DNA from 2 places in the Puia sp. P3 genome. Region 2 is predicted to be linked to the other one. Evidence: riboswitches for the same ligand, from Rfam matches in the RefSeq annotation. Region 2 holds a riboswitch; the other holds the start of a gene.
What was found. Region 2 has a riboswitch for thiamine pyrophosphate ahead of ACQ86N_RS35810 (TonB-dependent receptor). Riboswitches for the same ligand answer to the same signal wherever they lie in the genome.
Positions count from the first base shown of each region.

Region 1 (10,730 bases), 3.0 Mb from region 2:
GAGGGAGGCTGCCGGGGGTGCGCAACCCGTTTATAATATCGTTGCAGGAGCAGGAAACACGTTCATCATGAATGGGGTGATGGTGTTGCAAAAGCCGTTGAAAAATTAACCATGGGATGGAAACTGTCAATGATCCTGGTAAAGGCGCCCACGCTACCGCCGGGCGGGGTATTTGTGCGCGGCTGAAGCTGGTGGTTTGGAAAGTGGTAGTAGTTGGGCGGCTGAATGTCAGTAGAATGGGATAGCTTTGCGGCCATGCAAAAACCCGTACTGGTCATCAAGCTTGGTACTGCAGTACTCACCAATGATAAAGGCGAAATAGCGCAGGCCACCATCAAAAAGGTGGCGGCAGGGATTGCCGAACTCATCCAGGACTATAATGTTATTTTGGTGTCCAGCGGGGCCGTGGGCAGCGGGAAGTCGTTTTTTGCACGGTATAAGGGGACGCTGGCCGAGCGAAAGGCGGCTGCGGCTGTGGGAAACCCCATTCTGATCAGGCATTATCAGCGGCATTTTTCTGTATATGGCATACCGGTGGCGCAGGCGCTCTGCGAGCGGCAGCATTTCTCGAGCAGACCCAGGTGGCTGCAGCTGAGGGAAACCTTTGCCGAGTTCTGGAAGAATGGCATTTTGCCTGTAATGAACGAGAATGATCTTGTCAGCAATGTGGAGCTGAAGTTTTCGGATAATGACGAGCTGGCTACGCTGACGGCCGTCGGGTTTGACGCCGATGCGCTGTTATTGTGTACGTCGGTGGGCGGGTTCCTCGACGGGGACAGGCGGGTCATCCCCCGGGTGGAGAAGGTGGACGGCCGGATACTGGGTCTGGTGCAAAAGGGTAAGAGCAGTCTGGGTCTGGGGGGATGGTGTCGAAGCTGACCTTTACGCGGCTGGCCTGTTCGCTTGGGATCCGGGTGGTTATGTGCGGGCTGGGTGGGAAGACGCCGTTTGCGGATGCGCTGGCGGGGGTATCGGGGACGACTTTTGTTCCGAGCACCAGCAACCTGAAGGCCCGTCAGAAATGGCTCGCGAGCGGCAGCATCACTCTGGGGAGCATTTTCGTCGACAAGGGCGCCGCAAGGGCGCTGGAGCAGCGCCGCAGTCTGCTGAGCGTTGGCGTCAAAAAGGTGATGGGGAAGTTTGCGCAGGGCGAGGTAGTGCAGCTGAAAGACGAGGATTCGACCATCATCGGGGTGGCGAAGGTCAAAATGGGCGCGGCGGAGATGATGGGCAGCCTGACGAGTAAAAATACCATTGCGGCGCATGCCGATGATATAGTCCTATTTTAACGATATGAATAGCATAGAACCTCTTATCATAAAGACCTATAAGGCGGCGGTACAACTGAGGAAGACCGGCGACCGGCAGATGAAGGCGGCGCTGCAGCTGCTGGCGTCCGAGCTGGAGAAGAATGCGAAACTTTTATTAAAGGCCAATGCCAGCGACCTCGCGCGGCAGGAACCCGACAATCCGCGCAATGACAGGCTGATGCTGAATGAGCAGCGAATAAAGGCTATCGCCGGGAGCATCCGGAAAGTGAGCAGGCTGCCCGATCCTTCGGGGCGGCTGCTGGCGCAGCGAACCCTGTCCAACGGGTTGAAAGTGGAGAAAAGGTCCGTGCCGCTGGGTGTGGTAGGGGCCATCTATGAGTCGAGACCCAATGTTACGTTCGATATTGCGGCGTTGTGCCTGAGAAGCCGCAACGGCTGTGTCCTAAAGGGCAGCCAGGAGGCCAGGGATACGAATGAGGCGGCTGTGGCGCTGATCAAAAAAGTGCTGAAGGCCAGCGGCATCCATCCGGATGCCGTAACCCTACTGCCTTCAGACCGGGACAGTGTGCAGCAACTTTTCACGGCTACGCGCTGGGTCGACGTGCTCATACCGCGCGGGTCCGATTCGCTGATCCGTTATGTAAGGGCCAATAGTCAGGTGCCGGTGATCGAGACGGGGGCCGGCGTCTGTCATGTCTATGTCGAGGCTACTGCAGATGTAAAAATGGCGACGGATATCGTTGTCAATGCCAAGGTTTCGCGCCCATCCGTCTGCAATTCGATGGATACGATGGTCGTGGATGCGGCGATCGCTGCGTCCTTTCTGCCGGTGGCCGCGGCAGCGCTGGAAAAGTATGGCGTCGAGATCTTTGCCGATGCGCCGGCGGCCAGGCTGCTCAAGGGCTATCCTTTTCTTCAGAAGGCCACGGAGGCCGACTATGCGCGGGAATTCCTCAGCCTGAAATGCGCGGTCAGGGTCGTTAAGAATATGGACGAGGCGCTGGACCATATCCAGCGTTATTCCACGCGGCATTCCGAGGCGATCGTGTCAAAAGATAAGGGCAAGTGCGAACGGTTCCTTGCCGAGGTGGACGCGGCGGCCGTGTACGCCAATGCCTCTACTCGTTTTACAGACGGGGAAGAGCTGGGGCTGGGGGCCGAGATCGGGATATCCACCCAGAAACTGCATGCGCGCGGCCCTTTTGCGCTGGAGAAGCTGGTGACGGAAAAATGGATCATCCGCGGGAAGGGACAGATCAGGAAGTGAGATCAATCCGACGGAAAAGGCAGATCAGGAAATGCTATTAAATGTAATTTCTACATTTACTTGTTCGTTTTGTAAAATAAAATAATTATCTTTTCGACAATTATTGTTTGTTTAACCAAAACCACACAGTTTGGCATATGAAAAAGACACCAGTCCTCCTTCTGCTAGTTGCCCTATTCCTGACTTCCGCGGTCCGTTCGCAAACGGTGCAGCTCAGCGTCAGTGATACTTCGGGGCCTCAGATCAGCCGTAATATCTATGGTCATTTTTCGGAACACCTGGGCCGCTGTATCTACGACGGTTTCTGGACGGGTGATCATATCCGGATGGATATCGTCGACGCGCTGAAGAAGATAAAGATACCGGTGCTCCGGTGGCCTGGCGGGTGTTTTGCCGACCAGTACCACTGGCGCGACGCGATAGGGCCAAAAGATCAGCGCAAACGGACCGTCAATGCCACCTGGGGCATGGTGACAGAAGACAATTCTTTCGGTACGCACGAATTCCTCGAACTCTGCGGGCTGCTGGGCTGTCAGCCCTATGTCGCCGGCAATGTCGGCTCGGGCACTCCCGAAGAGATGGAGAACTGGCTGGAATACCTCAACTTCAATGGTAAAAGCACCCTGGCGGATCTGCGCCGTCAGAATGGGCGTCAGGAACCGTGGAACGTCTCCTTCTGGGGAGTAGGCAATGAGAGCTGGGGCTGTGGCGGGAACATGACGCCGGAGTACTATGCCGGGGAATACAACCGGTATTCAGAATTCTGCAAGGATTATCCCGGCGCCCCGCTAAAGCTGATCGCCAGCGGCGCCAACGGACCCGACTACAACTGGACCGAGGTGGTCATGAAAAATATTAACCGCGGACGCACATGGGGACTGTCGACACACTATTATACGGTCGCAGGCACCCGGCAGCACAAGGGTTCCGCAACAAGTTTCGGCGAGGACGACTATTTCAAGGCGATGGAGGCCTGTCTGCGGATGGAAACCATCGTCAACAAACATTCGGCGATCATGGACAAATACGATCCGAAGAAGAAGATAGCCCTCGTAGTGGACGAATGGGGGATCTGGACCGATGCCGAGCCGGGTACGAATCCCGCCTTTCTCTATCAGCAGAACAGCATGCGTGACGCCCTGATAGCGGCGACTACGCTGAACATCTTCAACAACCACGCGGACCGGGTAAAGATGGCGGCGCTGGCCCAGACGGTGAACGTCCTGCAGGCGCTGGTGCTGACGGACAAGGACAAGATGCTGCTGACGCCAACCTATCACGTTTTCGATCTGTATAAAGTGCATCAGGATGCCCACTCGCTGGCGGTGAAGTTCAGCAGCCCTGACTATGGTCATGGCGGAGAGAAGATACCGGCGGTGAACGTTTCGGCTTCGAAGGATTCCAGCGGCGCCGTGCATATCTCCTCGGGTAAATCTTGACCCGGCAAGAAAAATAACACTTAAGACCAGCCTTGCGGGGGTGTCATTCCGGACTGTACAGGGGCAGATACTGACCTCTTCCAAATTCAACGATTTCAATTCTTTCGATCAACCGGACAGGGTGAAGCCGGCGGTATTTAACGGAGCGAAGAAAGACGGTAACAGTCTGTCGGTCGAGATGCCTCCGATGTCGGTTGTTGTACTCGAGTTGAAATAATTAAATTTTTCTCCCTACCTTCGTCCTGTACTTTAGGGGTGCTCGTTCATACGGGCTGAGATAATACCCTCAGAACCTGATCCGGATAATACCGGCGAAGGGAAAAGACGGACTCTCTCTTACGCGTCAATGCGGCACCTCGTGTATCTATTTTTTGTGGAAGCGGATTCCACGCAAATAGCAAATAGTCATGATAGAGGTGTCCATCAATCAGCAAAAATTTCAGATCCATGAGACCGGCACGCTGGCCGATGTGCTTCCCTTGTTGGAGATCCAACAGGCAGACGGGATAGCCATTGCCGTTAACGGAGCGGTGATCCCGCGGACGGAGTGGCCGTCGTGTGCGCTGAAGCCCGGGGATCGGGTTTTTGTCATAAGAGCGACGCAGGGAGGTTAAACTAATATTTACCTATATGAGAGAAGATATTATCAGCCGGGAGCCGCTGTCCGCTTCGCAGAAAGTATACACACCAGGAGAGCTTTATCCCGGACTGCGGGTGGCGGCCAGGGCCATCACTCTTACGGGACCGAACGAACCGGTAGTCGTGTATGATACCAGCGGGCCTTATACCGACCCATCGGCCGAAATCGACGTGCAGAAAGGTTTGCCGCGTCTGCGCGAAGGCTGGATCGTGCGGGGAGAGTCGGAGCCGAGGCGGGTCAGGCAGGGGGGAGTGGTGACGCAGATGTACTACGCGAGAAAGGGAGTCATTACTCCCGAGATGGAATATATTGCTATCCGGGAAGGTCTCAGGCCGGAATTTGTGCGGAACGAAGTAGCGAGGGGCAGGGCGGTGATCCCGTCCAATATCAGGCATCCCGAGGCGGAGCCGATGATCATCGGGCGGAATTTTCTGGTGAAGATCAACGCCAATATCGGCAACTCCGTGGTCAGCTCGGGCATCGGGGAAGAGGTTGAAAAGGCTGTATGGGCCTGCCGCTGGGGAGCCGATACCATCATGGATCTCTCGACCGGGAAAAACATACACGAGACGAGGGAATGGATACTGCGCAATACGCCGGTGCCGGTGGGGACCGTCCCCATCTATCAGGCGCTGGAGAAAGTAGGGGGTAAGGCGGAAGAGCTGAGCTGGGAGATATTCAGGGATACACTTATCGAGCAGGCCGAACAGGGTGTGGATTATTTCACCGTACACGCGGGTGTGCTGTTGCGTTATGTTCCGCTGACCGCCAGGCGGGTGACGGGAATCGTCAGCAGGGGCGGCTCCATCATGGCCAAATGGTGTCTCGCGCACCACCGGGAGAACTTCATTTACACCCATTTCGAAGAGATCTGTGCCATCATGCGGGCGTATGACGTTTGCTTTTCGCTGGGGGACGGGCTTCGTCCGGGGTCTATTGCCGATGCCAATGACGCCGCGCAGTTTGCCGAGCTGGAAACGTTGGGCGAGCTGACGAAGAAGGCGTGGCAGCGGGACTGTCAGGTGATCATCGAGGGGCCTGGGCATATCCCCATGCACCTGATCAGGGAGAATGTGGACAAGCAGCTAAAAGAATGCGACGAGGCGCCCTTCTATACGCTTGGACCGCTGACGACCGATATTGCACCGGGCTATGACCATATCACGTCCGCTATCGGCGCGGCCATGATCGGCTGGTACGGCACGGCCATGTTGTGTTATGTAACGCCAAAAGAGCATCTGGGTCTTCCGAATAAGAAAGACGTTAAGGATGGTGTGATCGCCTACAAGATAGCGGCGCACGCGGCCGATCTGGCGAAGGGACATCCGGGAGCGCAGCTCCGGGACGATGCGCTGAGCAAGGCGCGGTTCGAGTTCAGGTGGCAAGACCAGTTCAATCTCTCGCTGGATCCCGATACGGCCCGGTCGTTCCATGACGAGACCATGCCCGCGGAAGGGGCAAAGATCGCGCACTTCTGTTCGATGTGCGGCCCGCATTTTGTTCGATGAAGATCACTCAGGAAGTGCGGCGATATGCGGAAGAAAAGGGGATGACCGGCGAGACCGCGCTGGAAGAGGGTATGAAGGAGAAGGCCGATGATTTCAAGAAGCAGGGCGCCGAAATTTATTTGTAGTGAACAGTGAACCTCAACGATCTGTGATGACCAGTGATTTTTTAATAGCTGTCTTAACGCTGCCGGCGACTTTCGACGGAGAAGCGGAATTGCTGGAGGGCCTGCTGGAGGCGGGACTGCCCAAACTGCATATCCGGAGGCCGGGCGGGGCTGTGGAAGGCCTGTTGTCCCGGCTGGCGCCGCGCTGGGCTTCGAGGCTGGTGCTGCACGGGAGTGTGGAACTTGCGGTGGAGTTCGGGATCCCTCAGGTGCACGGGAAGGTGGGGTTCAGGGATGGGGATGGAATGAGTGGAGGAGGGCCGGTCGTTGAATTTCCGGTGCCGGTGGCGACACACGCCTCCCGCGGCGCCGTGGCTGTTTCTACTTCCGTCCACAGCTGGGAGGAATTTGCGCGGCTGCCGGAAGGGCTGGCCTATGCATTTATCAGTCCGTTGTTCGACAGCATATCCAAGCCGGGGTATGGTGCGAATCCGATGCTGCTGCGCCAGCCCGCGGGGCCGTTGCGCTGTATGCCTGTCGCGCTGGGCGGGGTCGGCGGGGATAGTCTCCCCGAACTGCTGCGATGGGGCTGGAAGGGAGCGGCGGTGCTGGGCTGGGTATGGGACGAGCCGCACGAGGCTGTAAGGCGTTATGAACAACTAAAAAAGATATTGAATGGCTAGCGGGAGGGTGAATGTGCTGGTAGTGGCGGGCTATGACCAGAGCGCGGGGGCGGGGGTGTTGTCGGACGTCAAGACGCTGGAGGCGCATGGCGTATATGGTTATGCGGTATGTACCGGGTTTACCTTTCAGAACGAGCGGATGATCAGCCGGGTGAAGTGGTTTTCTTTGGGTGATATTTTTGAACAGATCGACGTTTGTTTTGCCAGTGTGCGCTTTGACTGGGTGAAGATCGGCATTACCGAATCGATGGAGTCAGCGCTTGTTATCATCCGGCATTTGCGGCAGCACAACCCTGATATAAAGGTCGTTCTGGACCCGGTGATAAGGGCCAGCAGCGGAGAGGTGTTTTGGGGTGGCGTGGAAGGCTGGGAGGTGCTGGCCGGGCAGTGTTATCTGCTGACTCCTAATTGGGAGGAGATCGGGTGGTTGTATCCGGGAGAGGATGTGATGGAGCGATGCCGGCGGCTGACCAGTGAAACGGGGGCTTCCGTCTATCTCAAGGGGGGCACCATCCTGAACTGCCGGGCCGGGACTATCTGTGGAGCCGGGGCGAATTGCGGGTGTTGGACGCGCTGGCGGGCGGCGACGAGGTGTATCCCAAGCATGGCAGCGGCTGCGTCCTTTCCTCGTCGCTCGCGGCGAATCTGGCCCTGGGCTACCCGTTGGCGGAAGCCGCTGTTTATTCGAAGCGATATACCGGGCAATTTTTGACAAGCAATAAAACTTTACTTGGATGGCATCACCGATGACCTGGCGGCCCTCGGGCAGGCTTTATTTTCTGACAATGGACGGAGCGCCGATCGACCATTTGCAACAGGTCGAGGCGGCCTGTCTTGCGGGCATCCGCTGGATACAGCTGCGAATGAAGGATGCGCCCGATGACGAGGTCCGGCGCGTGGCACTGGCGGCAAAAAGATAACCGATGCCAGCGACTGCGCTCTCATCATCAACGACCGGGTGGAAGTAGCGTCGGAGGTGAAGGCACACGGTGTACACCTGGGCAAGCAGGATATGCCGGTCGGGGCTGCAAGAAAGATACTGGGAGAGGACGTGATCATCGGAGGGACGGCGAATACGATCGAAGATATCCGCGAACATCGGCGGCAGGGGGCGGACTATATCGGACTCGGGCCATACCGGTATACGACGACCAAGAAGAACCTGAGTCCGATACTGGGACTGGACGGTTACAGGCGGATCATGCGGGAATTGCGCCAGGAGCAGCTGTCCATTCCCGTGGTAGCGATCGGCGGGATAGAGATGAAGGACGTGGGACAGTTGTTTGACGCGGGTCTGCACGGCGTCGCTTTCAGCGGAATGCTGGTGCACGCGGGAGACCGGAACGCGGTAATTGGATCACTCAATAAACTATTTTAACTATGTTGAAGATTGCGGATAAGAGTTTCAGTTCCCGGCTTTTTACGGGGACGGGGAAATTCGGGTCGTTGCGGGTAATGGAGCAGGCGATCCTCGAGAGTGGGTCGGAGCTGGTGACGGTGGCGCTGAGAAGGGTGGATGCGGGGGCTGGCGACGGCGATATCCTGTCCCATCTGCGGCATCCGTGGTTGAATCTGCTGCCCAATACGTCGGGGGTCAGGAACGCCCGGGAGGCGGTATTTGCGGCGGAGCTGGCGCGGGAGGCGCTGGGCACCAACTGGCTGAAGCTGGAGATCCATCCCGACCCGAGTGGCTGCTGCCCGATGCGGTGGAGACGCTGATAGCGGCGGAGCAGCTGGTGAAAATGGGGTTTATCGTGCTGCCCTATATACACGCCGATCCTGTGCTGTGCAAGCGGCTGGAGGACGTGGGTGTTGCGGCGGTGATGCCGCTGGGAGCGCCGATAGGCAGCAACAAGGGGCTGAAGACCTATGATTTTCTGGAGATCATTATACAGCAGAGCGCTGTGCCGGTGGTGGTCGATGCGGGCATCGGCGCGCCTTCGGATGCGGCCAGGGCGATGGAGATGGGCGCCGACGCGGTGCTTGTCAATACGGCGATCGCGGCCAGTCCTGACCCGGTGCTGATGGCGAAAGCGTTCAGACTGGCTGTGGACGGCGGAAGGATGGCTTTCGAGGCCCGGCTGGCGGCGAGGTCTGCCGGGACGGCGGTGGCGAGCAGTCCACTGACGGCGTTTTTGGACTAATACAATACGACTATGTTCAGCGAAATTTTTGATCGGTATAGCTGGGATGAGGTGAAGGAGAGTATCTACCGCAAGGGGGCGGCGGATGTGGAGCGCGCGTTGTCGAAGGATCGGCGCGATTTGGAAGATTTCAAGGCCCTGATCTCGCTGGCGGCGGCGCCTTATCTGGAAGATATGGCCCAGCTGAGTCATCGGCTGACGCAAAAAAGGTTCGGGAAGGTGATCCAGCTGTATATCCCCCTGTATCTCTCCAACGAGTGTCAGAATATCTGCACCTATTGCGGGTTTAGTCTGGACAACAAGATACGCCGGCGGACGCTCGCGGCGGGTGAGCTGCTGCGTGAGGTGGAGGCCATAAAGGCGATGGGGTACGAGCACGTGTTACTGGTCAGCGGAGAGGCTAGCCAGCAGGTGGGCGTGGACTATTTTCTGAAGGCGCTGGATCTGGTGCGGCCGCATCTGGCCCATGTTTCGATGGAAGCGCAGCCGCTGGATGAAGAGGAATATGCGCGGCTGACAGAGCGGGGGTTAAATGCCGTGCTGGTCTATCAGGAGACGTATAACCGGGAAGGGTACAAGTTCCATCATCCAAAGGGGAAGAAATCAAATTTTGGGTACCGGCTGGGGACGCCTGATCGTCTGGGTGCGGCGGGTATTCAGAAGATGGGGCTGGGGGTCCTGATCGGATTGGAGGACTGGAGGACGGATAGTTGGTTTACGGCCCTTCATCTGGGATATCTGGAAAAGAAGTACTGGAGGACAAGATATTCGTTGTCGTTCCCGCGGCTCCGGCCTTTTGAGGGAGAGGGGGTCAAGGGGGCGGGTTTGCAACCCAGGGTCGTCATGGCGGACAGGGAGCTGATCCAGCTGATCTGCGCCTACCGTTGTTTGGACGAGGATGTCGAGTTGTCTCTTTCGACGAGGGAGAGTCCGGTATTCAGGGATCATGCGATCCGGCTGGGAATAACTTCGATGAGTGCGGGGTCGAGGACCAATCCGGGAGGGTATGTGGTGGATACAGGGTCTCTGGAACAGTTCGAGATACACGATGACCGGAGTCCGGCTGCGATCGTGAAGATGATCCGCCGGCAGGGATATGAGGCCGTGTGGAAGGACTGGGACAGGGTGTTGCAGGTGTGAGTGGAGGGCGGGCGGAGGGGAGGTGGCTGAGGCTCAGGATGCGTCCCTCGGTGGAGGGTGACGGCGGGGAGGTGGCGGAGGCCCAGGGATGCGTCCGCGGTGGAGAGTGACGGCGGGGGCTCAGGATGCGTTCGCGGTGGAGGGTGAGGGTGTGTCCCTGGTGGAGGATGGAAGCGGGCTCCGGGGGTATTGGACCGGGAAGGTTAAAATCGGTGTAGGGGTGAGGCGGGGTTTGCGATAAATTGGAGAATGGAAACACCAAAACTGATCATGACAGGTCTTTTGTTCGCACTGGCGTTCGGGGTGAACGCGCAGGCATCCCGGGAGACCACGCAGACACGCGGCGGGAACACGGGGAGCCCGAACTTCAGCTACACCATCTCGATGGACGATCCGTCCACGCATCTTTACCATGTCGAATTTCGTTGTGCCGGGCTCGGGGGGCGACAGTGGATCTTAAGATGCCGGCCTGGATGCCGGGTTATTATCAGCTGCTGGACTACGCGAAGAATGTACAGAATTTTCGGGCTGTCG
Region 1 covers NZ_CP192583.1:943,714-954,443, forward strand. Annotated here, with positions in the region: gene ACQ86N_RS05365 (Hint domain-containing protein) at 1-109, shown strand, start outside; gene ACQ86N_RS05370 (hypothetical protein) at 117-245, shown strand; gene ACQ86N_RS05375 (hypothetical protein) at 256-879, shown strand; gene ACQ86N_RS05380 (PUA domain-containing protein) at 864-1,289, shown strand; gene ACQ86N_RS05385 (glutamate-5-semialdehyde dehydrogenase) at 1,294-2,538, shown strand; gene ACQ86N_RS05390 (alpha-N-arabinofuranosidase) at 2,676-3,977, shown strand; gene ACQ86N_RS05395 (alpha-L-arabinofuranosidase C-terminal domain-containing protein) at 4,018-4,194, shown strand; TPP riboswitch at 4,219-4,314, shown strand; gene thiS (sulfur carrier protein ThiS) at 4,385-4,591, shown strand; gene thiC (phosphomethylpyrimidine synthase ThiC) at 4,608-6,125, shown strand; gene ACQ86N_RS05410 (hypothetical protein) at 6,122-6,250, shown strand; gene ACQ86N_RS05415 (thiamine phosphate synthase) at 6,250-6,912, shown strand; partial or broken gene ACQ86N_RS05420 (hydroxymethylpyrimidine/phosphomethylpyrimidine kinase) at 6,905-7,662, shown strand; gene ACQ86N_RS05425 (hypothetical protein) at 7,647-7,832, shown strand; gene ACQ86N_RS05430 (thiamine phosphate synthase) at 7,871-8,290, shown strand; partial or broken gene ACQ86N_RS05435 (thiazole synthase) at 8,293-9,056, shown strand; gene thiH (2-iminoacetate synthase ThiH) at 9,069-10,196, shown strand; gene ACQ86N_RS05445 (M61 family metallopeptidase) at 10,622-10,730, shown strand, end outside.
Region 1: it holds a riboswitch for thiamine pyrophosphate, as region 2 does, so the genes downstream of both, thiS (sulfur carrier protein ThiS) here and ACQ86N_RS35810 (TonB-dependent receptor) in region 2, are expected to answer to the same signal.

Region 2 (10,730 bases):
TCATCAGCTGCGACTTCGGGGACAACGTCTGCATCGACAACACCAACTACCTCTCCCACTATATCATCGGCAACGAGGTCATGATCGTCAATACCAACGAACTGACCACCACCGACCACGCCAAATTCGGCAACGGCATCCTCAAGGAAGGCGAAGAAGAATCCATCCGGATCTGGCTCGAAGTGTGCAACGAAAACGGTGGGCGATCCATCATCCCCTTCAACGGCATGCTACCCGGAGACGCATGGATCTGGAGCCGCTTCCGCGACGACGAAGTCCTCCAGGAAAAACTCAAGGAATTTACCGCCGCCGCCTTCGACGCCCGACGCGGATACTACGGCAAGGTCGGCGACCGCACCGTCATCAAGAACTGCAAGATCATAAAAGACGTCTGGATAGGCAGCGACGCCTACCTCAAAGGCGCCAACAAGCTGAAGAACCTGACCATCAACTCCTCCCCCGACGCCAAATCCCAGATAGGTGAAGGATGCGAAATGGTCAACGGCATCATCGGCGTCGGCTGTCGTATCTTCTACGGGGTCAAAGCCGTCCGCTTCATCATGGCCTCCCACTCCCAGCTGAAATACGGCGCACGTCTCATCAACTCCTATCTCGGCAACAATGCTACCATCTCCTGCTGCGAAGTGCTCAACTCACTTATCTTCCCGGCACACGAGCAGCACCATAATAATTCCTTCCTCTGCGCTGCCCTCGTAATGGGGCAGAGCAATATGGCCGCCGGCGCCACCATCGGGTCCAACCACAACTCGAGAAGCCCCGATGGCGAGATCATCGCAGGCCGCGGCTTCTGGCCGTGCCTCTGCGTCAGCCTCAAACACAACTCGCGCTTCGCCTCCTTCTCGATCCTGGCCAAAGGCGATTACCCCGCGGAACTCGACATCCCGGTGCCATTCAGCCTCATCGCCAACGACGTCAGCAAGGACGAACTCATCGTAATGCCCGCATACTGGTTCCTCCACAATATGTATGCGCTCGCCCGCAACTCCTGGAAATATATCGACCGCGACAAACGCACCGACAAGACCCAGAACCTGGAGTTCAACTACCTTGCCCCCGACTCCATCAACGAAACCCTGCGGGCCATCCACCTGCTCGAAAAATTCACCGGCCAGGCCTACGCCCTGCAAACCGGACGCGGAGGAAAAAAACAGACCTCCGACGAATACATCGCGATCGGAGCCGAACTGCTCGCCAACAACCCGGAAAAAGTAGGCCAGCTCGATATCTTCGCCTACGGGTGGGAGAACGGCGACCGCAAAGTACGCCTCATAAAAGTCGTACAGGCCTGGACCCTGTTCCGCGAACTCATCGTACACCACGCAGTCAACCAACTGCTGCTTCTTATAAAGGAAAAGAATATCGGCAGCTTCGAAGCGCTGCAGCAGGCCGTCCCCTCCAGCCTGACCCTGGCCGACTGGGTCAACGCCGGCGGACAGCTCATCCGCGAATCGGAGATGCAAAAACTCATCGACCAGATCCACAGCGGACGCATAAAGAGCTGGGACCAGATCCACCAGTTCTACCGCCAGCAGAACGAACAATACAGCGCCGACCGGCTACAGCACGCACTCGCCGCGCTAAGAGAAAGCACCGGCATCTCCCTCCGCCGCAGCAAGCCCATCGCACTGAAGGGTCTGCTCGAACAAAGTCTCCGCACAAAGGAATGGATGACCAAAGAGATCTACACGACCCGCGCAAAAGACTATAGCAACCCCTTCCGCCAGATGGTCTATGACTCACCGGAAGAAATGGACGCCGTCATCGGCAAACTGAAAGACAATAGTTTTATAAGACAGGAGAAAGAAAACCTGAAGAAATACAGAAAGGAAATAGAAGAGATCATCTCCTTCCTGTAAGTGCGGATCGAACTACATCTTCTTTGTAGTGTCCTTGCTGGCACTGTCCTTCTTCATCGAAGAAGAATCAGCAGGAGCCTTGACGGAATCCGCGGCCATCCTCGTAGCGCTGTCAGCAGCTGCTGTCGGAGAAGCGGCCCCATCAGCGCCTGCACTGTTGTTGCAGGCAGCCATAGCCACAGCTACGGCAATAATGACAAATACTTTTTTCATGGAAATTTCTTTGCGGCGCAAATTAGGAAAATCCCTCTAATTTTTCCAAACCCCATTCCGTAGTTTACGACCTCACTTCTTCCGGAAGAATAGCCGCACCGGCACCCCCTTGAAATTAAAGTTTTCCCTCAGCTTGTTCTCCAGATAATTCTTATACGGCTGCTTTACATCGTCCGGGAAATTACAGAAGAAAGCAAATGAAGGCACATGCGTCGGCAGCTGTGTGATATATTTTATCTTCAGCGGATGTCCCCGCACTACGGGCGCATGGTAGGCTTCCACCGCTTTTAGCATCACCTCGTTGAGCTGCGCCGTAGGCACCTTGCGCTGCTTGTTCTCAAATACCTCCAGCGCCGCTTCTACTGCCCGGAAGATCCGGGTCTTCTCCAGCACGCTGACGAAAAGGATCGGCAGGTCGGTAAATGGAGCCAGACGCTCTTTCAGATTCTTCTCATAGTCCCTGGCCGTATTAGTTTCCTTCTCGATCAGATCCCACTTGTTGACCAGCACAACGATCCCCTTTCCTTTCTTGATGGCCATGCTGAAGATATTCAGGTCCTGCGCCGTGACCCCCTTGGACGCATCCAGCAGCAAAAGACAGACATCCGCTTCATCCATCGCCTTGATAGCCCTGATCACGGAATAGAACTCCAGATCCTCATGCACCTTGGTCTTGCGCCGGATCCCGGCCGTATCGATCAGTATAAAATCTTTCTGGAACAGATTATAGCGGGTATGGATAGTGTCCCGCGTGGTCCCCGCAATATCGCTCACAATGGTCCGCTCCTGTCCGATCAGCGCATTTAGCAGCGAAGACTTTCCCGTATTGGGCTGCCCGATGATCGCAAACTTCGGAAGCCCCTCTTCCCCTTCAAATTCCTGCTCCTCGGTGATCAGCCCGGTCACGGCATCGAGCAGCTCGCCCGTTCCGCTACCCGTCATCGAAGAAAGAAAAAAGATATCGTCAAAACCCAGACTATAGAACTCAGCCGCTTCCAGCAGCCTGTCACTGTTGTCCACCTTGTTGACGGCAAGAAATACAGGCTTGACCGTCCGCCTCAGCACATCCGCCATCGCTTCGTCCAGGGTCGTAATCCCCGTCGCCGCATCGACCATAAATATCAGGGCATTCGCCTCCTCCAGCGCGATCAGCACCTGTTTCTTGATCTCCCGCTCGAATACATCCTCGCTGTCCGGCACAAACCCGCCCGTATCGATAAGGTTGAAAGACTTTCCCGCCCACTCTGCCACACCATACTGCCGGTCACGCGTCACGCCGCTCACGTCATCCACGATAGCCTTCCGCTGCTCGAGCAAACGATTGAAAAAAGTACTCTTCCCCACATTGGGCCGGCCTACAATGGCCACTGTAAATCCGCTCATAACTTAATTAATTATACATAATCCCCTTCGATTCCTCCCATTTCACCCCTATTCTCCCCCTCAACTATATCCATACTCCTTCAAGAAATTCTCAGTGTCCCTCCACTTCGGCCTGACCTTCACAAAAAGCTCCAGAAAAACCTTCCGTCCTATAAACTCCTCGATATCCTTCCTCGCCTCCGAACCCAGCTTCCTGATCATCTTCCCGGCCTCGCCAAGGATAATCCCCTTCTGCGACTCCCGCTGCACTATAATATCCGCCCTCACCTTGGTCAGCGTCGTCTTCTCCTTGAACTCCTGTACCAGCACCGTCGCCTGATAAGGGATCTCATCCCCATATAAAAAGAATATCTTCTCCCTGATCAGCTCCCCGACAAAGAACTTCACCGGCAGATCGGTCAGGTCATCCCCCTCGAAAAAGGGCTCACCCTCAGGCAGGAACTTCAACACCGTCTTTAGCAGCTCGGGAACATTCGTCTTCTTCAGCGCAGATATCCCAACCACTACTTTACAATAATTCTTTTCCGCAAAATAGGCACGAACTTCTTCCACTTTCTCCCGGGGCACCCCGTCCAGCTTGTTCAGCACGACGATCGCCGGCGCCTTCAGCTTCAGCGCCTGGAACAGCTGGTCATTCTCCTCGGGATTATCCTGGATATCCACCAGCAGGATGGCCAGATCGGCATCCTCCAGCGAGCTCTTGACGGCCTGCATCATCTTCTCATGCAGCCGGTACCGTGGCTCGATAATACCCGGCGTGTCGGAAAAAATGATCTGATAGTCCTTCTCCGTCAATATCCCCTTGATACGATGCCGGGTCGTCTGCACTTTCGGGGATACAATAGCCAGCTTCTCACCCATAAGGGCATTCAGCAGAGTGCTCTTCCCTGCATTCGGCTTCCCAAAAATGCTTACAAATCCGACTTTCATGGTTCAAATATATTCCTCTCCTGTAACGAAAAAGGGGCCAAGGGCCCCTTTTTTCATCGATTTGGTTGCGAAGGGTGGGATCGAACCACCGACCTTCGGGTTATGAGCCCGACGAGCTACCGCTGCTCTACTTCGCGATGTGGACGGCAAAGGTACATGCATTTAGTTCCCCCACCAAAAAAATACAAATTCTTTTTCTCACCCCCCGCCCCACCCCCAAAAGGGCCGAAGCCCCTGCTATCCGCACGGCAACCGGGCCTTATCATAATCACCAACTTCTTTACGAACTCCTCTTTACCGTACTCGCCCCACTGGATCTTACTTCCGAGATAATCCCCTCTCCCTTATAATACACGCTGCTCGCTCCCGACGCATCTGCCTTCAGCTCCTTATTCACCGTGATCCGGGCGTCCGAAGCCCCGGAGACGGCAACATCACATTTCTCTACTTTCAGATCATACCCCTTTATATCGCTCGCGCCCGACAGCCTCATTACCGCCATCCCCTCTACAACTCCCGTTATATGCGCATCCGAAGCCCCACTCTGTTCCAGCGACAGCTCACCCACCCGGATGGCCCCCTTGAAATCACTCGCCCCGGAAAGATTCATCGACAACTTCCCCCCTGAGATCACACCATCGACATACACATTGCTCGCCCCCGAAATGATCAGCTGATCCAGCGCCGTGAACGACACATAGGCCTTCAGCTTGTTATTAGCCATATTGAAATGCTTCCCCTCCAGTCGTATCCGAAGTATGCCGTCAACGACCTCCGTCACGATCCTGTCCCTCACCTTTGGGTCCCGCGCACTCACAACGACCTTCTCCGCATCACCCTGACTGAGATACAGGTCTACCGCGCTGCCCACGTCAATGCCATGGAACCCCTTTACAGGACGCTCCACCGCATTCGGATCGTGAACGATCGTCTGCTGCGCCCAGCTACCCAGCCCCGAAAGGCCCGCCAGCAAAAAGAAAAACAACTGTTTCATACTCATAGATCAATCTTTCCTTGTTATACTCCCCGAACCGCTCGCATGCGACTCCTTTACCACTCCGCTGCCACGATAATGCACATCGCTCCCTCCACTCGCAGTCGCGACCAGCTCCCTGTTTACCGTCAGATACGCGTCACTTCCACCACTGGCTTCTACCTGACAATTGTCCGACACCAGCTCGTAGCCATGATAATCGCTGCCACCGCTGGCATGAATGAATAACCTGGTCGCACTTCCGCTGACATGCGTATCAGACCCGCCGGACTGATGCACGGACAGCTCCCCGAAAACCAGCTTCCCGCTGAGATCGCTGCCACCTGCCAGATCCAGATTCAGCCTTTCTCCCTTGAGCGCGTCCTGGATATATACGTCACTGCCTCCCGACGCGTTCAGCTTGTCGATCGACCGGCAGGCTACATAGGCCTTCAAATGCCTGTTCCCACCACCGCCCCAACCAAATCCTTTGGTGTCCATATAGATATGCAGCACGCCATCCAACACCTCCGTACGGATCCGGTCCCTCCATTCCGCTTCACTGGCGCTCACGGCTACCGCCTCCTCTCCTGCCTGATTCAGATATAGATCGATCCCACCGGATATCTCGATACCATGAAATCCCCTCACCTCCCTCTTCTGCGCATTTTTGTCGTTGATGACCTTATTATCCTGAGCCGTAACCCGCTCCACAGGGACCAGAAAGCACCCGGCAGTAAACAATAAAAAGAAAACGTATTTCATAATCAGCTTTTTTTAAAGACAACCAACCATGGACAATGTTGCGTCCGCCCTCCCCCGGTCCAAAACTATATAAAAAATTGAACGCCAGCCACACCCCAAAAGTTACAACCACAGTAAAAATAGGCTATCTTTGCAGCCTGCCTGCGCCAATTTAGCCAGGTATTTCAGATTCCTCGGGGTGCTTCCGCTGATAGCGGAGGCTGAGAAAATACCCGTGAACCTGATCAGGGTAATGCCTGCGCAGGGAAGGTGATCAGCAACAGTCTATACAGCTCTCCTTCGCATCAGCATTCCCGCCATTTTACTATTTAAGCGAACTAACTATGTATAAGACTATCTCTACTACGCTGCACGTATTTCTGGCCCTCCTCATCTCAGGCACCACCGCACTGGCCCAGGCCCAGCCGGCCCGTCCCCCCGACTCCCTAAGACTATTCCTGCAACCGGTCGAAGTCAGGGCCCTCCGCGCCGGCGAGAAAGCACCCTTCACCAAAACCGATATCACGAAGAAACAGATCGAACAGACCAATATTGGACAGGACATCCCCTTCATCCTCAACCAGACCCCTTCTGTCATCGTCAACTCCGACGCCGGCAACGGCGTTGGCTATACGGGTATCCATATCCGTGGTACAGACGCTACCCGCATCAACATGACCATCAACGGCCTCCCATACAACGACGCAGAATCCCAGGGCATCTTCTTCGTCGACCTTCCGGACTTCGCCTCCTCGGTGAACAGCATCCAGATCCAGCGCGGCGTCGGCACCTCGTCCAACGGTGCGGGCGCCTTCGGGGCGACCATCAACTTCGCCACCAACGAATTCAACGAAAAGCCATACGCCGAGTTCAACAACAGCTTTGGCTCTTTCACGACATGGAAGAACACCGTAAAAGCCGGCTCCGGACTCATCGACGGCCACTTCACCATCGATGCCCGCCTCTCCCGCATAAGCAGCGATGGATACATCGACCGCGCCACCAGCAACCTCAAGTCGTTCTATCTCTCCGGCGCATACATCGACGAACACTCTTCCCTACGTTTTAATATTATCCAGGGTACGGAAAAGACCTACCAGGCATGGAACGGAATTCCGGATGCCAAACTCTTCGGCGACAAGACAGCCCTCGACCAGCACTACGCCGACAACGCCGGCCCCGGCAGCGAAGGATACCTCTACGCTTCGACCGCAGACTCGCTGAATCTCTACAATTCCAGAAGACGTACCTACAACTATTTCACCTATCCCAACCAGACCGATAACTACCTGCAAAACCACTACCAGCTGTTCTTCAACCACCAGGTCAACGACAACGTCTCTTTCAATACAGCCGCATTTCTGACAAGGGGAAAAGGCTACTACGAGGAGTATAAGGAGCAGGACAACTATGCCAACTATGGCCTCGTCGGCCCCATCGTCGGTTCCGACACTACCCAAACCACCGACCTGGTCCGCCAGCAGTGGCTGGATAACTATTTTTATGGAGGCGTGTTCTCGCTCCAGTACAAACAGCGCGAGACTCAGCTGACACTCGGAGGCGGATGGGACAAATATGACGGCAAGCACTATGCCAACGTCATATGGACACAAAATGGCGGCGTCCCCAAAGACTACGAATACTATAATATTCCCGCGCACAAGACCGACTACAACGTCTATGCGAAATGGCAGCAACAGTGGACGACCCATTTCTCGACCTTCGCAGACATGCAGTACCGGCGCATCGGCTACGACCTCGAAGGCTTCCAGGACAACCCGACGCTCTTCATCAACAAACACTACGACTTCTTCAACCCCAAGGCAGGCGTCACCTATACAGGACACGAATGGCAGGCCTATCTCTCTTATTCCCGCGCCAGCCACGAGCCCAACCGCGACGACTTCGAGGCCGGAATGGACCAGCAGCCCAGACCCGAGACCCTCAACGACTTCGAGCTGGGTTTTGAAAAAAGACCCTACGCTATTCATGGGGCGCTACCGTTTACTATATGCAGTACAAAGACCAGCTGGCTCTCACAGGAAAGATCAACAACGTAGGCGCCTATACGAGGACCAATATCCCTGGCAGCTATCGCCTCGGCGTCGAACTCCAGGGCAGCTCGAAAATTTCAGACTGGCTGATACTCTCCGGTAATCTGGCGCTTAGCAGAAACAAAATAAAGAACTATACCGAATACATCGACGACTACGATAATGGCGGTCAGAAGAGCTATTTCCATGCCCACCCCGACATCGCCTTCTCCCCCGCAATCGTCGGCGGAGCCAACGTACAGTTTTTTCCCTTTCCCCACTACGAGATCGACCTTCCGGCCAAATATGTGAGTAAAGAGTATATGGATAATACGCAGAACGAAGGGCGAAAACTCGGCGACTACTACGTGCAGGACCTTCGGATGAGCTACAGGCTGAACTTTGCCCCCATCCGCGAGATGGACATTATCTTCCAGCTGAACAACGTCTTGAACAGGAAATACGAGCCCAACGGATATACCTACAGCTCGTTCTATGGCGGCGGCGTGGTGACGGAGAACTTCTACTTCCCCATGGCCGGTACCAATTTTATGCTGGCGCTCAACATCAAATTATAATCTATACACGGGCCCTCACCAGGGGGCCCTCACCCTTCCCCACCCCGCCAGGGGCGCGACACTTTTTAGGACCCGATCCTCTCCTGCCAGGCCATCATCCCGCCCGTGAGATTCTTCACATTGGTAAAACCCGCCGACTCGAGGATCATAGATGCCATTCCACTGCGATTCCCGCTGCGGCAATATACGATCACTTCGTCATTTTTCAAGGACTCGATCTCATCGGTATCCAACTGCTGTACACGTCCCAGAGGCAACAAGATACCTCCTATATTAAAGTCCGCATGTTCGTGGGGTTCCCGCACATCTACCAGGTTAAGCGACTCACCGGCATCTAATCTTTTCTTTACTTCCTCAACAGAAATAGCTTGCATATATAATTTTTGTAAAATTAGTAACTAATACCCAATCCCCGGGCCCCTCCCCCAATCCTTGGTCCGGCCGCGTCTCCCCACTCTAATACGCACTCGGCGAAGACTGCAGAGCCGTGGAATCACGCGAGGGCCGCTGCGCCCCGATCCATATATCGATCGCCATACCCTGCTTGATGCGGTTCGGCAATCCTCCATCCCCCATCTGGTTCGGCGCCTGCTTGTAGATATAGCCTTCCGCGGAGTCCCGCACATCCTTCGACATGACCACGGCGCCAATGGATATGTCCATAGAATCGAGACGGCCCTTCGCCTGGAGATAGGTCAGACCGAACAGGTCGGGAACTATAAACCCTGGCCTCCGCCAATACCGTTGCCCAATACCAGCGTTATCGCACTGCCTTGCTGTATCTGTGTTCCGGGTTTGATCGGATCGCCCTTGAACTGCTGCTCCAACACCGAATTACGCGCGAAATAGGGCTTGAAAATGGTGTCCCCGATCTTTAATCCATATTGCCTCAGTATTGACTCCGCATTCCGGAAACTCATACTCACCAGATTGGGCATCTGGATAAAAGGAGCCTGGGCCCGGTTGATCGTGAGATAGATGGTCCGGTTGATCTTGACCTGACTTTCCGCCTCGGGGAATTGTTTGACCACCTGCAGCGGCTTCATCGTATCGGAATAGACGGAATCCTGTATCTGGACGTCAAAACCTTGGGTCTCAAGGCTTTTCTTAGCATCCGTATAGGAAAGACCGGTCACCGTCGGAATCCGCATAGTCTTGCCATGCTGGGTCAGCAGGGCCAGCGAGCCCAGGAACAGCAGCAATAACAGCAACAACACGACTATACCGGCTAATATATTGACCCAGAGTGGCTTACTAGTCAGAAATTTAAACACTATTCAAATTTTAAGATGAGCCGACCGGCTTAACCCACCGCTCGGGCGATGTAAAATAAAGATTTTATTTCCTTCCCAGCGCCTCGTCGACCAGCGCCGAATAGAAATCTTTCAGCGTCCAGCCCAGCGCCCTCAGCTGCTGCGGCACGATACTCGCCTCGCTCTGGCCCGGCACCGTGTTTATCTCCAGCATAAACGGTTCTGCCTTCGCCTCATTGTAGATAAAATCGATCCGGATAATGCCCCGGCAGTTAAAAACTCTATAAATTTTCCGCGCAGCAGCCCTCACCTTCTCCGCGATCGCCTCATCGACTACGGCAGGCGTCGTCTCCTCATTCAGCCCCGCCGTATATTTCGCCTCAAAATCAAAAAACTCTTTCTTGCTCCTCACCTCCGTCAGCGGCAGCACGATGATCTCGCCCTTGGACTGGAATACGCCAACCGTAAACTCCCTCCCGGAAATAAATTCCTCAACCAGTACCTGGTCGTCCTCTTTAAACGCTTTTTCAATTGCCGCCCCCAACTCTTCGGAAGCCGAGTTTACCCTCGACATCCCAATACTCGACCCACCATTATTCGGCTTTACAAAAACTGGAAATTGCAAATTCTTCGCCACCTCATCCGGGCTCCCGATCCGCCCCTTCAGCAGGAATACCGACCTCGCCACATTGATCCCGTTAAAGGCGGCCACCGCCACCGTAAACCGTTTGTTAAAGGTCAGCGCC
Region 2 covers NZ_CP192583.1:5,672,861-5,683,590, forward strand. Annotated here, with positions in the region: gene ACQ86N_RS35775 (DUF4954 family protein) at 1-1,877, shown strand, start outside; gene ACQ86N_RS35780 (hypothetical protein) at 1,890-2,090, opposite strand; gene der (ribosome biogenesis GTPase Der) at 2,163-3,473, opposite strand; gene era (GTPase Era) at 3,534-4,403, opposite strand; tRNA gene ACQ86N_RS35795 (tRNA-Met) at 4,466-4,540, opposite strand; gene ACQ86N_RS35800 (head GIN domain-containing protein) at 4,684-5,397, opposite strand; gene ACQ86N_RS35805 (head GIN domain-containing protein) at 5,407-6,141, opposite strand; TPP riboswitch at 6,306-6,405, shown strand; gene ACQ86N_RS35810 (TonB-dependent receptor) at 6,465-8,180, shown strand; gene ACQ86N_RS35815 (hypothetical protein) at 8,132-8,731, shown strand; gene ACQ86N_RS35820 (rhodanese-like domain-containing protein) at 8,797-9,105, opposite strand; gene ACQ86N_RS35825 (hypothetical protein) at 9,188-9,394, opposite strand; gene ACQ86N_RS35830 (PASTA domain-containing protein) at 9,448-10,005, opposite strand; gene ACQ86N_RS35835 (D-alanine--D-alanine ligase) at 10,070-10,730, opposite strand, start outside.